Robertmurraya sp. FSL R5-0851: one gene and its partner. The protein of the gene in region 1 interacts with the protein of each later gene in a pairwise test. Links are inferred from orthologs where the notes say so. Each region holds a gene or a part of one and is shown on either strand. Other genes may lie near its edges.

The links.
Region 2: the proteins of grpE (region 1) and MKX65_RS25715 interact in binary tests that used the Escherichia coli proteins (3 or more experiments, as listed by UniProt). The link is inferred for Robertmurraya sp. FSL R5-0851 from one-to-one orthologs.

Annotation. Positions count from the first base shown.
Region 1 is NZ_JBBOOE010000001.1:3,276,787-3,284,164, forward strand. What follows is about bases 1-2,822. They hold grpE (nucleotide exchange factor GrpE), read right to left. Parts: upstream 1,793-2,822; coding sequence 1,208-1,792; downstream 1-1,207. Other genes in these bases: dnaK (molecular chaperone DnaK), read right to left, coding at 1-1,173; hrcA (heat-inducible transcriptional repressor HrcA), read right to left, coding at 1,879-2,822. Outside these bases: more of hrcA, read right to left, coding at 2,823-2,910; radical SAM family heme chaperone HemW, read right to left, coding at 2,996-4,135; lepA (translation elongation factor 4), read right to left, coding at 4,234-6,069; MKX65_RS16950 (DUF3679 domain-containing protein), read right to left, coding at 6,206-6,535; spoIIP (stage II sporulation protein P), read right to left, coding at 6,556-7,378. UniProt on the Escherichia coli protein: Participates actively in the response to hyperosmotic and heat shock by preventing the aggregation of stress-denatured proteins, in association with DnaK and GrpE. It is the nucleotide exchange factor for DnaK and may function as a thermosensor.
Region 2 is NZ_JBBOOE010000002.1:296,841-300,584, reverse strand. What follows is about bases 951-3,744. They hold MKX65_RS25715 (Nramp family divalent metal transporter), read left to right. Parts: upstream 951-1,605; coding sequence 1,606-2,883; downstream 2,884-3,744. Other genes in these bases: MKX65_RS25710 (cytochrome P450), read left to right, coding at 3,183-3,744. Also shown: MKX65_RS25720 (hypothetical protein), read left to right, coding at 266-526. UniProt on the Escherichia coli protein: H(+)-stimulated, divalent metal cation uptake system. Involved in manganese and iron uptake. Can also transport cadmium, cobalt, zinc and to a lesser extent nickel and copper. Involved in response to reactive oxygen.

The DNA of each region.
Region 1 (7,378 bases):
TGAAGTTGGAATCGTCGTATTGCGATCAATTAACTTCGTAAATACGCCACCCATTGTTTCAATACCAAGTGATAATGGTGTTACGTCAAGAAGAACAACATCTTTTACGTCACCAGAGATTACTCCACCTTGAATAGCCGCACCCATTGCAACTACTTCATCTGGATTCACGCCTTTATGTGGCTCTTTTCCTGTTTCACGCTTAATCGCTTCTTGTACCGCAGGAATACGAGTGGATCCACCAACTAGAATAACTTTATCAAGTTCTGCAGGTGTTAAACCAGCATCTCTTAAAGCTTGACGAGTCGGGCCCATTGTTCTTTCTACAAGGTTTGCAGATAACTCTTCAAATTTCGCTCTAGATAATGTCACTTCCAAGTGAAGTGGACCAGCTTCGCCAGCTGTAATAAACGGAAGAGAAATTTGCGTTGTCGTCACACCAGAAAGGTCCTTTTTCGCCTTTTCAGCCGCATCCTTTAAGCGTTGAAGGGCCATTTTATCTTTAGAAAGATCAATGCCATTTTCCTTTTTGAATTGTTCAACAAGATAATCGATAATCACTTGGTCAAAGTCATCTCCACCAAGACGATTATCACCTGCTGTTGACTTAACTTCAAAAACACCATCGCCTAATTCCAAAATAGACACGTCAAATGTTCCGCCCCCAAGGTCGTAAACAAGAATCGTTTGATCGTCGTCCATTTTGTCTAAACCATAAGCAAGTGCCGCCGCAGTTGGCTCGTTGATAATACGCTCTACTTCTAGACCTGCAATTTTCCCAGCATCTTTTGTCGCTTGACGCTCAGCATCATTAAAATAAGCTGGAACGGTAATTACAGCCTTTGTAACAGGCTCTCCAAGATAGTCTTCTGCGTACGCTTTAAGATGTTGAAGAATAATTGCAGACACTTCTTGTGGTGTATAATCCTTTCCTTCAATCGCTTCTTTATGGCTAGTACCCATATGACGCTTGATGGACATGATTGTATTTGGATTTGTAATTGCTTGACGCTTCGCTACTTCCCCAACTTGACGCTCACCATTTTTAAAAGCAACAACAGATGGTGTTGTGCGGTTTCCTTCTGCATTCGGAATGACCTTTGGCTCTCCACCTTCAAGTACAGACACACATGAGTTTGTTGTCCCTAAGTCAATACCAATGATTTTACTCATAAAAATAACCTCCCAAAATTCTATTATGTAGGGATTACTGATTCACCTTAACCATGGATGGTCGGATGACTTTATCCTTTAACTTGTACCCCTTTTGAAATTCCTCTACAACCACATTTGATTCAAAGTTAGAATCCTCTACTTGCATAACCGCTTGATGCATATGCGGGTCAAATGGATGACCTACAGCTTCAATCGCCTCAAGGCCTTCCCCTTTTAATGCTTCAGTCAGACTGCGATAAACCATATCCATCCCCTGTAGCAACGATTTGGTTTGTTCATTTTCAGGTTCAACCTGAAGTGCTCTTTCAAAATTATCTAGAGCTGGTAATAAATTCGTAATCAAACTTTGAGCTCTATATTTTTGCGCCGCTTCAAGGTCAATTCTGGCCCGACGACGAGAGTTATCAAAATCAGCTTGCAAGCGTAAGTAACGATTTTCAGCGTCTTGAAGTTTTATTTCCAACTCTTGAATACGAGAGTCCTCAGGATTAGTTTCAACATTTTCCTCAGTTACCGCTTCAGCTTCAGCAAAAACTTCTTCAATGCCTTCTGAGCTTGCTTCTGTTTCAGTAGAAGATTGTAATTCTTCATTTAATGTACTTTTCTCTTTTGTCAAATTACTCACCTCCCTTAAAATGGTCCTTCCTTATATATAAGTAGTGGGCGATATTAAGGTAACAACCCTTAACATCATCACCACCGTTATTTATTTTGATACAGTTTTGTTAATACAGAAGTTAAATCTTGACTAATCATTTGTAATAAGCTGATCACTCGAGAGTATTCCATTCTAGTAGGTCCTAAAATAGCAATTGTCCCAAGCTGTTCCTCACCTACAGAATACGTAGCTGTAATTAAACTACAATTTTCCATTGCTGAATTGTTGTTTTCTTTCCCAATTTTCACGTGAATTCCAGTCGGATTTTTCCGAATCAAATCATACATACTTTTTTCATGTTCAATCATGTTTAAAAGGCTTTTTACCTTTTCGATATCATGAAATTCCGGTTGACTAAGAATGTTGGTTCTTCCTCCAAAAAACACCTTTTCATTGGATGGAATTTTTAACGTATCAGCGAATGCATGAAGCATTGAATCATAATTACGGATATGCTGTCTGAGTAAAGTAGCAACCTCTTTGTAGATCTTCTCATTTAAATCTTCAAGCGGCACACCTGTTAAACGCTCATTAAGGATGTTGACCATTTTCTCAATATCGCTTGCATCTAATCCCACAGGAAGATGAAACATTCGATTGTCTACATGTCCTTTATCAGTCACAATGATTGCAATAGCTGTTTCCTTATTAAGTGGAACAATTTGAATCTTTTTTAGCTTATTCTCTCTGACAGCTGGCCCAAGAACTATAGAAGTATAATTGGTCAGCTCAGATAATATTTTTGCAGATTTTTGTACGATTTTTTCAAGTTCATAAAGCCTTTCAGCAAAAATTGATTTAACCGATTGCATATCATGCTGATCAAGCTTCTTTGGGGCAAGAAGATGATCTACATAAAAACGATAGCCTTTCTCGGACGGAATTCTTCCTGAAGAAGTATGAGTCTTCTCAAGAAAGCCTAACTCCTCTAAATCAGCCATATCATTACGGATCGTTGCAGAACTGAAACTAATATCCTCTTTTTTCGACAAACTTCTAGATCCTATAGGCTGAGCAGAACGAATGAAATCATCAACAATCACCTGAAAAATTAATAACTGACGATCTGTTAACATGTTTCATCACCTCTGTTAGCACTCTCTTCTAACGAGTGCTAAATCTAATAATAAATTATCAAATGTTGGGGCTATATGTCAACATTTAGATCACGCCGATAAATGATTGAAACACTTCATTTCCTAAAAACCGCCCTTTTTTTGTTAAGGCAATTTTGTCATCCTGTAATATAATTAGATCACGACTTTGTAAGGAATCTATCTCCTCCTTAAATAAGGATAGCGGATCTACGCCAAATTTTTGAATGAAATGGTCAACGCTAATTCCCTCAATCTTCCTTAAACCGAGAAACATTTCTTCCTCCCACTTTTCATTGTTCTCCACTTTGTGAATATTATGAGAGGGTAGGGTGCCATTCCAGATGGGATCCATATATTTTTTTAAAGGACCATGGTTTGCAATCCTCTCTCCAGCCACATAACTATGAGAACCAGCACCAAACCCATAGTATTCCTCGTTATTCCAATATGTTAGATTATGTTTGCTTTCATACCCTGGAATTGCGAAGTTGGAAATTTCGTATTGCTGAAATCCCGCCAGCTGCATTTGCTCCATCAGTAACGAATACATTTCTGCTTCAGCATCTTCTCCTGGAACAGGTAGCTTCCCTTTTCTCATTTGGTTATAGAACACCGTTTTGGGTTCAATAATGAGGGAGTAGCCAGAGTAGTGTTGAATATCAAGGGAGAGTGCGGTTTGTAATGTTTCTTTAAAACCCTCAAGCGTTTGATTCGGTAAGCTATAGATTAAATCTACACTAATATTTTCGAAACCGACTTTCTTTGCCTTTTCAATTGAGGTTAACACATCCTTGGCTCTATGTGTTCTCCCGATTGCCTTTAGCAACTGATTATCAAAGGTTTGCACACCAAAGCTTAATCGATTGACTCCACCCCCAAAAAGCACACGGAACTTTTCATCGGACAAGTCCCCAGGATTGGCTTCAAATGTAAACTCCGCATCCTGCTCTAATGGAAGATATTTCTTAATAGAAAACAATAATCGTTGTAATTGTTTTTCACTTAATGAAGTTGGAGTCCCACCTCCTACAAATATGGAATGTAGCGGTTCTGCAGGGTGCTTTTCTAGTGTTAATCGAATTTCCTCTTCAAGCGCGTCTAGGTATTCATCGACAGGCTGACCTTTTAAGAAAACCTTATTAAAATCACAATAGTGACAAATATGCTCACAGAACGGAATATGAATATATGCTGCTTTTACCATTTTCACACAACCTTAAAATATAACTTTTTTGCAATCAAAAAAGGTTAGATCACTTGATTTATCAAGCTTATCTAACCTTTCTTTTAAAATCAAATCATCTACTTCTTTGAGTTTGAGTCATCCATTTTCAAGACCGCCATGAATGCTTCTTGAGGTACCTCTACGGAACCTACCTGCTTCATTCGCTTTTTACCTTCTTTTTGCTTTTCAAGTAGCTTTCGCTTACGCGAGATATCTCCACCATAACATTTTGCTAATACGTTTTTACGCATTGCTTTAATGGTAGAACGCGCCACAATTTTTTGCCCAACCGCTGCTTGAATAGGAACCTCGAACTGTTGTCTTGGTATTAATTCCTTGAGCTTTTCAACTATGACCTTTCCACGTTCGTACGCGAAGTCTTTATGAACAATAAAGCTTAATGCATCAACCTTTTCAGCATTAAGAAGAATATCCATCTTAACAAGTTTTGATTCTTTGTAGCCAATTAACTCGTAATCAAATGACGCATAGCCTTTTGTACTTGACTTTAATTGATCAAAGAAATCATATACAATTTCCGATAGCGGAATCTCATATACAATGTTTACACGAGTCTCATCCATATATTGCATATCAATAAAGATTCCTCGTTTTTCCTGACAAAGTTCCATAATCGCACCAACATAGTCATTAGGAGCCATCATTGTAGCTTTTACGTATGGCTCTTCAACGCGTGCAATTTTTTGTGGATCTGGCATGTTTGAAGGATTATCAACTTTAATTTCCGTACCATCCGTCATAATCACATGATAAATAACGCTTGGTGCAGTTGTAATCAAGTCAATTTTGAACTCTCTTTCAATACGCTCTTGAATAATTTCCATATGGAGTAATCCTAGGAATCCACAACGGAAACCAAAACCGAGCGCCTGAGAAGTTTCTGGCTCAAATTGAAGTGCTGAATCATTTAGTTCTAACTTTTCTAATGCTTCTCGTAAATCATTGAACTTTGCACTATCAATTGGATATAAACCACAATATACCATTGGGTTTAAACGGCGGTAACCTGGAAGAGCTTCTGTCGCTCCATTTTTCACACTAGTAATCGTATCCCCCACTCGTGTATCCCCAACGTTTTTAATAGCTGCAGTTAAGAATCCAACATCACCAACAGTTAGTTCTGCACACGGAGTCGACTTTGGTGTAAATACTCCCACTTCTGTTACTTCGAATTCTTTTCCTGTTGCCATCATGCGGATTTTGTCGCCTACTTTTACCGTTCCATCAACAACACGAATATAAGCTACTACTCCACGGTAAGCATCATAGAGAGAGTCAAAAATGAGCGCTTTTAACGGTGCATCTGGATCGCCAGTTGGCGCTGGCACTTTTTCTACTACTTGCTCTAGTATGTCTTCGATTCCAATTCCGGCTTTCGCACTTGCTAAAACCGCCTCAGATGCATCTAGTCCAATTACTTCTTCAATCTCATTACGTACTCGTTCTGGATCTGCACTTGGTAAGTCAATTTTGTTGATTACAGGCACAATTTCAAGGTCATTATCAAGCGCTAAGTAAACATTTGCTAATGTTTGAGCTTCAATTCCCTGTGCCGCATCCACCACAAGAACAGCTCCTTCACAAGCTGCTAAGCTCCGTGATACTTCATAAGTGAAGTCGACGTGCCCAGGTGTATCGATTAAATGGAAAGTGTAAATCTCTCCATCCTTTGCTTGATATTTTAATTGCACAGAGTTTAATTTAATGGTGATTCCACGTTCTCTTTCAAGGTCCATTGAATCTAGTAGCTGGTCCTTCATTTCTCTAGCTGTTAACGCATTCGTTTTTTCAAGGATACGGTCAGCTAATGTGGATTTTCCATGGTCAATATGTGCAATAATAGAAAAATTCCTGATTTTTTCTTGTCTATTTAGTCTGTCTTGTCTGTTCATTCGGTTCACTCCTACTATACTTCGCACGTATACACTATTTTTGATTATAGCAGTAGGTAAAATAAGATTCAATAGAGAAAAGCGGAGGGAGCTAGCCATATAAAGAAAAAACAGCAATCCTGAGATTGCCGCATTTCTAGCTATTTCTAATCAGATCAATCGTAATATCTACTATACCCGTTACAATGTCTGCTAGTGTTTTGCCCAAGTCTGAGAAGAAGTTATAGGCTTCCATTTCTTCTAGCTGTTCTCTTTTTTTATTAATATCGTGACTATCTACATTATTTCCTAAAACCGATACTTGGACATTTTCTTCTTGTTCGTTAATAGTGAATGCACCTTTAAAATTAGGATCATCAAATCCCTTCATGTTTACGATCCCATTGTTTGCAATTTGCATTCCAAATAATACGGATAGAAACATGAGAGACATTAGCAATATGCTTTTAAACATAAACATTTTCATAACTATCACCTAAATTTACATTATTGCTCCTCAGAAGGAACGGTTACTGGGTAATTTACCTTTTCTGCTTCCCAGAAAATCTCGCTAAATACATCTGCAAATGCATCTGCTGAAAGATTAAGCTCGTCAAAGTTGTTATCCACTCCACCAAATTCTATTAATAGAGCATTTCCAGAAAGGTCCTGATTGAAACGGCCATTTGTACTAGCTCCGCTTTTTTGGATAATTCCTCTGCTTATACCAGGATATTTTTCCTCGAGCTTATAATGAATTTCTGTTGCGAGCTTAAGGTTCTTCTCATAATTTGGGTGTTCAGCTCCAACAACAAAAGCTAGCTTTGCATAGGACTTACCATTAATTACTTTTGTCGTATCTTCTTTTCTTTTAGAATCACGGTGAATATCTATTAAATACGAAAGATTTGAGTTACTAGCCATTGCCTCTTGAACCATCTGTCTTGATGCATCGTATGAGCGACCATATGTCCAGCCATTTGCATGCAATCGATCCGTGACATCTGTTTTATCTAAAATCGTACCAACCCCATAACCTTCTAGTTTTTCTTGAAGTCGATCGCCAATTTTTGTCACATTGATTTCAGAGTGTTGTGCACTATTGGCATTGGTTACCCCTTCTAAATATGGGAGATATGATTCTCTTGTATGAGAGAAATAAATGTACGCCACCTTTTTATCCCCTGTCGTTAAAGAAGGTGGAGCGCTTGGTTTCGATTCATCCTCTTTTATGTCATCCACATTTTGCAAGCTTGCCTCATTTTCTTTCTTTAACGCTTCTTCTGCTGGTGCAGATTCAATTGGCATATTTGTATAGTTGGTTCCTTCC
Region 2 (3,744 bases), on another replicon or contig:
TTGATGATCTCATGTTCATGGCAATGGATCAGCAGGACGCAAATATGTTCTTTCATCTCGTTAACGATCTATACAACCAATCGTCAATCATACTTACTTCGAACAAGGCACCAAAGGAATGGGGAGAATTATTGGGTGATCAAGCTATCACCACAGCCATTTTAGACAGAATCCTACATCGTGTGGAAATCATTCATTTAAATGATGATAGCTATCGAATGAAACATCGTTCTACCATATTTTGGGAAAACAGTGTTTCAAAATAATGAGCAAAAACTGTTACATTCTACTTGACGGTCACACCCCTCCAAGTATTATAGAAAAAGAGCATTTAGAATTAATCGATTTTTTAAAATACCAAGCAATAAGAAAGAAATATATAATTGAAAACATTAAATTAAGCGGGGAAAATATTAATTTGGAAGAAATCTTTACCGAATTAAAACAATTAGACAATAAGGGATTTAATATTATAATTTTATTTAAATCAATGATTTTAAATTTGTTTAATAGCTTAGAGAGGTGACATTCTAAAAAATGACCTTAAGTCCTAATCTACAAAATTTTTATGGTAAAGAAAATGATAGGTTACTTAAATCCTGTAATTCTGTTTAGTTATTTTGGTTATTTCGATTGTCTTTTCTCATCTTTGTAAGCCCCTTTTTCTAAAGAATTAGGCTGTAAATACCATTGATTCTAAGGCTGCTTCACCATCTTCGAACCATGACCAGATAAGAAAAATTGAACTGCATACTGCTTTTTCTATAGGAGCCAATCCATTGTGTTCATGTTATTAAATGTATTTTACTTATCTTTAAAGAAGAACCATTTTGGGTCTTCTCAAAAGCATCAAGATAACATCTTTCCACCCAGTATGCAATTACTTCGGTACTAGTTTTGAAAATAAATTTACATTCCATAAATGCCACTGCTTCTAAACAAAGTTATTTAGCATGCGCAAATATCGCATAGAATGAAATAGTATTAATTTTATTGGGAAGATATTGATTAACTATTAGGTGTTTTAAATAATCCTAGAGTTTATATGAAACTTTAAAAACTTTTTGAAATGTATTTTTTATCCAAGAATGGATAAATCTATTTTTCATCTTTAACTGTATCTAGATTCTCCGTATGATATACAATAATAAAGCCCCAACTCATATATGAGAGGGGCTTGAGTTATTTCTGTTCTTTGAAATCTTTTCTTCCACCTCTTTTTAATCATTTCGTTTTTCACCTCTATTTTTGTATTCCCTTATTTTAATAGTATTAGTGTTTTTATTATTTAATAAAACATAAGCGAGTGTTACATAAATTTCCAGTGGTCAAAGAAGTCTTTTTTTTGATAACTGAGTAAGGAATAGGTTAATAACACCAATACTTTCTGCAAAATCAGCAACGAAAGCATAACTCTTTTGTTTCTATTTAATAAGTTAGTTCAACATAATCTTCAATAAAAGTCCTGAATTTTCAATATCTTTTTACATTTAAAGTTTAATAATAGTTGCACATAATGGAGTAGGAGCATATAATTTGGTCGAAGGAAACATTTTTATGTTGGACAAAAAAGATAGTAGTTACGCAAAAGAGAGGTGCATCAAGGTGAAATCTAATACAGTGAAACAGCAGGTATTGGCAAAGACAGCTCAAGATGCTTTAAGTGGCAGGACTCATGGATTCAGAAGGTTATTACCGTTTCTAGGACCTGCATTTATAGCAGCAGTAGCCTATATTGACCCAGGTAATTTTGCAACAAATATTGCTTCGGGATCCCAATATGGATACATGTTGCTTTGGGTCGTGTTATTCTCAAACCTAATGGCCGTGTTGATTCAATCCATGTCTGCGAAACTCGGTATTGCAACAGGTAAGAACTTACCCGAAGTAGCTAGAGAACAATTTCCGAAGCCCGTGTCCTTTGGACTCTGGATACAAGGCGAGCTAGTCGTAATGGCAACGGATCTTGCAGAATTTATAGGTGCTGCGCTTGGATTATATTTGCTGTTTGGAATTCCTCTCCTTCCATCAGCGATAATAGCGGCAATTGGTTCTTTTGCAATCCTTGAACTACAAAGAAGAGGTGTAAGATCTTTAGAGGCGGGTATTGCGGGGCTTGTTTTTATTGTTGTTATTGCTTTTGGAATTCAGGTATTTTATGCAAAGCCAGAAATCGGCCCTTTTTTGACTGGATTATTTATTCCAAAATTTGAAGACGTAAACAGCGTCCTACTTGCTGCTGGAATTCTCGGAGCAACAGTTATGCCACATGCTATTTATTTACACTCGGCACTTACGCAACGACGGGTTATTGGTAGAAATGAAGAGGAGCGTAAAATGATTTTCCGTTTCGAGTTTATTGATATTATAATTGCAATGGTAATTGCAGGGGCTATCAATGCAAGCATGTTAATAATAGCTGCATCTATGTTCTTTGAAAATGGATTAATTGTTCAGGATTTAGAAGTAGCTTTTGAACAGCTGGGGATCTTAATTGGTCCTTTTGCAGCTATTTTGTTCGGTATCGGTTTGCTTACAGCAGGTTTATCAAGTTCCACGGTTGGTACCATGTCTGGTGATGTTATTATGCAAGGGTTTATAAGGAGAAGAATTCCATTATACTTAAGACGCCTAATAACCGTTACACTCCCACTTATCATCATTGCAATGGGAATTAATCCAACAAAAGCGCTTGTAATGAGTCAGGTTATTCTATCATTTGGAATTGCATTTGCGTTGGTTCCATTAGTTCTATTTACAAGCAATCATAAACTAATGGGTGGTTTAGTTAATAAAAAGATTACGACAATTACAGCATGGGTCTTGTCTTTTGTTATCATTGCACTAAATATATTTCTCCTTTACCAATCTTTCTTTCGATAATAAAGAATAAACAGACAGCACCCCATAAAGTTAATGTTCCCCCAATATTGGGCAAACATTGACTTTATGGGGTGTCTTTATATGCAAAAATATGCTCGAATATGAATTTTAAAATTAACAACGGACATTAGCCATTTAACTTATCCATAAAGATTATACCTACCTGACCAATAGCAAACTGATATTCTCGTTAGAAGAAAATTACTGCTAACCAAATGATACATACAGGACGAACACCGAGTAAAAAATAAAAAGTTACAAAAAATAAACTCATCCTGATGAAAAAGGAGTTGAGTAAAATGTCAGATACGAATCAAATGCCTCGAGAAGAAGGAATAGATCATAGCTTAAGTCTTATTAGAGAAGGTTACTTGTACATTTCAAACAGGTGTCAAAGTTTCAATTCTAATATTTTTGAGACCAGATTGCTTGGGAAAAAAGCAATCTGTATGGTAGGAAAAGATGCTGCGCAAGTTTTTTATGACAATGAAAAATTCATGAGGGAAGATGCTGCACCCAACCGTGTAGTGCTAACGTTGTTTGGAAAGAATGGTGTTCAGGCTTTAGATGGAAAGTCCCATCAACATCGCAAGGAAATGTTTATGTCTATCATGTCTCCTGAAGGACTTAATAAACTCAAAGATATAACAAAGCACCAGTGGGAGAAAACACTAGATAAATGGGAACAGATGGATAAGGTTATTCTTTACGAAGAAGCGAAGGGAATTATGTACAGAGTCGCCTGCCAATGGGCTGGTGTCCCGATTCAAGAAGACGAAGTAAACAGATGGACAAGAGACTTGGGGGCGATGTTTGAGTCGGCAGCTGAAGTTGGTCCAGCTCACTGGCTAGGGAGAAATG